2 regions of the Actinomadura luteofluorescens genome follow, and region 2 is predicted to be linked to the other one. Evidence: predicted binding sites of a transcription regulator. Region 2 holds the regulator's gene; the other holds the start of a gene.
The links. The regulator HspR, encoded in region 2, represses chaperone genes until heat shock. The targets are predictions, from matches to a motif close to ANTTGAGTCNNNNNGACTCAANT.
Positions count from the first base shown of each region.

Region 1 (2,198 bases), 3.4 Mb from region 2:
GTCGTAGGCGTCCTCGGACCGCTCGTTCCAGGGGATGTCGAGGACGGTGTCCAGCCAGGTGCGGATCCAGCCGCCCTCGGGCGAGGCGTCGGACGACCGCTCCAGCTTGTCGACCTCCTTCAGCGCCGCCTCGCGCACCTTCTCCGGCAGGTTCGCGGCCTCGATCCTGGCCCGGTAGTCGTCCTCCTCGTCGGCCGGGTCGCCGTTCAGCTCGGCCAGCTCCTTGCGGATGGCCTCCTGCTGCTGGCGCAGCAGGAACTCCCGCTGCGTCTTCTCCATGCCCTCCTGGACGTCCTTGCGGATCGTCTCCGCCACGTCCAGCTCGGCGAGGTGGTCGCGCGTCCAGCCGATCACCAGGGTCAGCCGCTCGACGACGTCGACGGTCTCCAGGACCTCGATCTTCTGCTCGTCGGTGAGGTACGGCGCGTACCCGGCGTTGTCGGCCAGCGTGGAGGGGTCGTCGATCTGCTGCACGACGTCCACCACCTGCCAGGCGCCCCGCTTCTGCAGGATCGCGCTGACCAGCCCCTTGTACTCCTTCGCCAGCTCCTGCGCGCGCCCGGTCGCCGGCGGCGCCTCCACCGCCGTCCCCTCGACCCACAGCGCCGCGCCCGGCCCGGTCGTCCCGGTGCCGATCCGCACCCGCTGCACGCCGCGGACGACCGCGCCCGGCTCACCGCCGGGCAGCCGCCCCTCCTGCTCGATCACGCCGAGCGTGCCGATGCCGGCGTACTGCCCGTTCAGCCGGGGCACCAGCAGCACCCGCGGCTTGGCCGCCGACCGGATGCCCGGCCCCTTGGTCTGCGCCACCGCCCGCGCGGCCTCCACCGCGGCCCGGACCTCGCCGCTCTCCGACAGGTCCAGGGGCACCACCATGCCGGGCAGAACGACCCCGTCCTCCAGGGGCAGCACCGGCAGCGTCAGGGTCTCGCTCATGCTCAGCTCCAACTCAGTAGGACACCCAACCGCAAGATTGAGTCATACACACTCAAGAAAGCGGAGCAGCATTTTGTTTCCTCAGCAACGTTCGCTCTCAGCGATCACCCCGCGCGGTGGCCGAAGTGTTCGGCCACGGCCGGCTCCGGAGCTCCTGAGCGGGCGTCGGCCGAGGGGCGGCGTGTGGCAGGCTCGGCGCATGGATCGGGCTGTGGGCGTCGAGCGCGGCGGAGGACGCGTGCGCGTTCGCGGGCTGGTGCTGCCGGCACTCCTCGTGGAGTTGCTGGAGACGGGGCGGTGGCGGCATCCCGGCGATGACGTGCTGCGCGAGGTCATGCCCTGGTTCGAGGACCCGCTGGACTTCCTCGTCGACTACGACGAGATGCGCAGGGAGACGGGGGCGCTGCTGGGTCTTCATGAGAGCCACGCAGGGCTCTTCCGGCTGGGACGGGGCGGCGCCCCGGTGGAGTTGCCCTGGCTGGACGTCGACGCGGCCGTTCTCATCGCGGTCAACCGGCATGCCGGTGACGACGTCGCGATCGCTCTGGACTACCGCACCGGCGCGTCCGATCCGCGCGTGGTCGCCAGCGACCTCTTCACCGATCCGGGTGGGTGCGCATGGCGCACCGTCGCGCCGTCCTTCTCCGCGGCTTTGAAGCCGCCGGGGCCGCGCGAGTACCGCTACGTCGGGCCTGCCGAGATCTTCGAGCAGGCGCTGCCGGGGCGGCGCGGGCAGGCGGTCGCGTCGCACGATGACCTCGCCGTCTGGCTGCCGGGGCAGACGGCGCAGGACGCGGAGGAGCCGTTCACCTACGTCGTCGGTCTGGACGGGACGCTGCGCCTGGCGCCGCAACGCAGCGAGCACGTCGCCTGCGCGGGCCGCGAGCCCGTGCTGGGCGCGGGTGAGATCACGTTCGCCGCGAGCGGGGGCGCCTGGACGGTCAGCGAGATCAGCAACCAGTCGACCGGCTACTGCCCCGACCCGTCCTCCTGGACGGCCGTCGCGGCGGCTCTCGACCGAGCCGGCCTTGAACGTCCCCCCGAGTTCACCCACCCGATCGTGTTCCGGCGTTGCCGCCAGTGCCGCCAGCGCAACATCGTGAAGGACGACCACTACGTCTGCGCCGTGTGCGGGGGCGCCCTGCCCGCCGCCTGGAACATGGACGAGCCCCACGCGCGCTGAGGCTCGCGGAAAAACCCGTTGCGGGCGAGGTCGGGGCATGCCAGGGTCAGCGCGAAGATCTTGGATGCGCTACGGGAGG
Region 1 covers NZ_JACCBA010000001.1:7,577,361-7,579,558, reverse strand. Annotated here, with positions in the region: gene lon (endopeptidase La) at 1-936, opposite strand, end outside; gene BJY14_RS45935 (hypothetical protein) at 1,136-2,119, shown strand.
Region 1: lon (endopeptidase La) is a predicted target of HspR. The motif match lies at 972-994, and genes of this name have one in related genera.

Region 2 (2,198 bases):
AACCTCGGCAACTTCGGCTTCCAGGAGCCGTGCAAGGAGTGCCGCGGCCGGGGCCTGGTCGTGGACGACCCGTGCCCGATCTGCCACGGCAGCGGCCGCGCGACCGGCACCCGGACCATCCAGGCCCGCATCCCGGCGGGCGTCGCGGACGGGCAGAAGATCCGGTTGAAGGGCAAGGGCGCGCCCGGCGAGAACGGCGGCCCGGCCGGCGACCTGTACGTGAACATCAAGGTGCTGCCGCACCAGGTGTTCGGGCGCAGCGGCGACAACCTGACGCTGACCGTCCCGGTGACCTTCCCCGAGGCGGCGCTCGGCGGCGAGATCAGGGTGCCGACCTTCCAGGGGCAGCCCGTCACGCTGAAGCTGCCCGAGGGCACCCCGAACGGCCGGAAGTTCCGCGTGAAGGGCCGGGGCGCGCCGCGGCGCGACGGCACGAAGGGCGACCTGCTGGTCACCGTCGACGTGCACGTCCCGCAGAAGCTCGACGAGCAGACGCGCGAGGCGCTCGACCGGCTCCGGACGGCGGGCGCGGGCGAGGACCTGCGCGCCGACCTCCTCCAGCAGGCCAGACAGGAGTGATCTTCATGGATCCCTTCGGCGACGACACTCCGGTCTACGTGATCTCCGTGGCGGCGCAGCTGTCCGGGCTCCACCCGCAGACGCTGCGCACCTACGACCGGATGGGCCTGGTGTCCCCCGGCCGGACGGCGGGCCGGGGACGCCGCTACTCGATGCGGGACATCGTGATGCTCCGGGAGATCCAGCGGCTCTCCCAGGAGGAGGGCATCAACCTGTCCGGCATCAAGCACATCCTGGAGCTGCAGCGCGACAACGTGCGGCTCCGCGAGGAGCTCGCCAAGGCGCACGCGGCGCTGGAGGACCTCGCGAACGAACTCGAATCGACCCGTGCGGTCGCGGCGCGGCTGGCGCAGCAGCGGCGGCACGGCGAACCGGGCGGCACTCCCGGCGCCGACCTCGTACCCATCAGGCGCACGAGTGTCGTCGTGTGGCACGAGCGCAACTCGGACTGAACAGGGCGGTTGTCGGGGGTCTGGGGGTCGTCCCCCAGAAGGAACAGGCGGTTGTCGGGGGTCTGGGGGTCGTCCCCCAGAAGGAACAGAGCACGGGGTGGGGCATGGACTACAAGCTGACGCAGAAGAGCCAGGAGGCGCTGTCGGTCGCGGTCCGCAGGGCGGCGGCCGAGGGGCACCCCGAGGTGGAGCCGCAGCACCTGCTGGTGGCGCTGATCGGGCTGCCGGACGGGACGGCGGTGCCGCTGCTGGAGGCGGTCGGGGCCGACTGGCAGGTGATCCGCAGGCGGGCGGAGGAGCGGCTCGCGGGGATGCCGAAGGCGCAGGGGTCGACGGTGGCGACGCCGCGGCTGTCCGGCCAGCTCCAGCGGTCGATCAACACGGCCGCCAACCGCGCGCAGCAGCTGGAGGACGAATACGTCTCGACCGAGCACCTGCTGGTCGGGCTGGCGGCGGACGGTGGTCCGGCGGCGGGCCTGCTGAAGGAGTTCGGCGCGACGCCGGAGGCGCTGCTCGACGCGTTCGAGAAGGTGCGCGGCCACGCCCGCGTCACCAGCGAGAACCCCGAGGGCACCTACCAGTCGCTGGAGAAGTACGGCGTCGACCTGACGGCGGCCGCGCGTGACGGCCGGCTCGACCCGGTCATCGGCCGCGACTCGGAGATCCGCCGGGTGATCCAGGTGCTGTCGCGCCGGACGAAGAACAACCCGGTGCTGATCGGCGAGCCCGGCGTGGGCAAGACGGCCGTGGTGGAGGGCCTGGCGCAGCGGATCGTCGCGGGCGACGTCCCCGAGTCGCTGCGCGGCAAGCGGCTGGTCTCGCTGGACCTCGGCGCGATGGTCGCGGGCGCGAAGTACCGCGGCGAGTTCGAGGAGCGGCTGAAGGCCGTCCTGAACGAGATCAAGCAGAGCGAGGGGCAGGTCGTCACGTTCATCGACGAGCTGCACACCGTCGTCGGGGCGGGCGCGGCCGAGGGCGCGATGGACGCCGGCAACATGCTGAAGCCGATGCTGGCCCGCGGCGAGCTGCGGATGATCGGCGCGACGACGCTGGACGAGTACCGGGAGCGGATCGAGAAGGACGCCGCCCTGGAGCGCCGGTTCCAGCAGGTGTTCGTCGGGGAGCCGACCGTCGAGGACACGATCGCGATCCTGCGCGGGCTGAAGG
Region 2 covers NZ_JACCBA010000001.1:4,223,075-4,225,272, forward strand. Annotated here, with positions in the region: gene dnaJ (molecular chaperone DnaJ) at 1-579, shown strand, start outside; gene BJY14_RS19520 (heat shock protein transcriptional repressor HspR) at 585-1,031, shown strand; gene clpB (ATP-dependent chaperone ClpB) at 1,136-2,198, shown strand, end outside.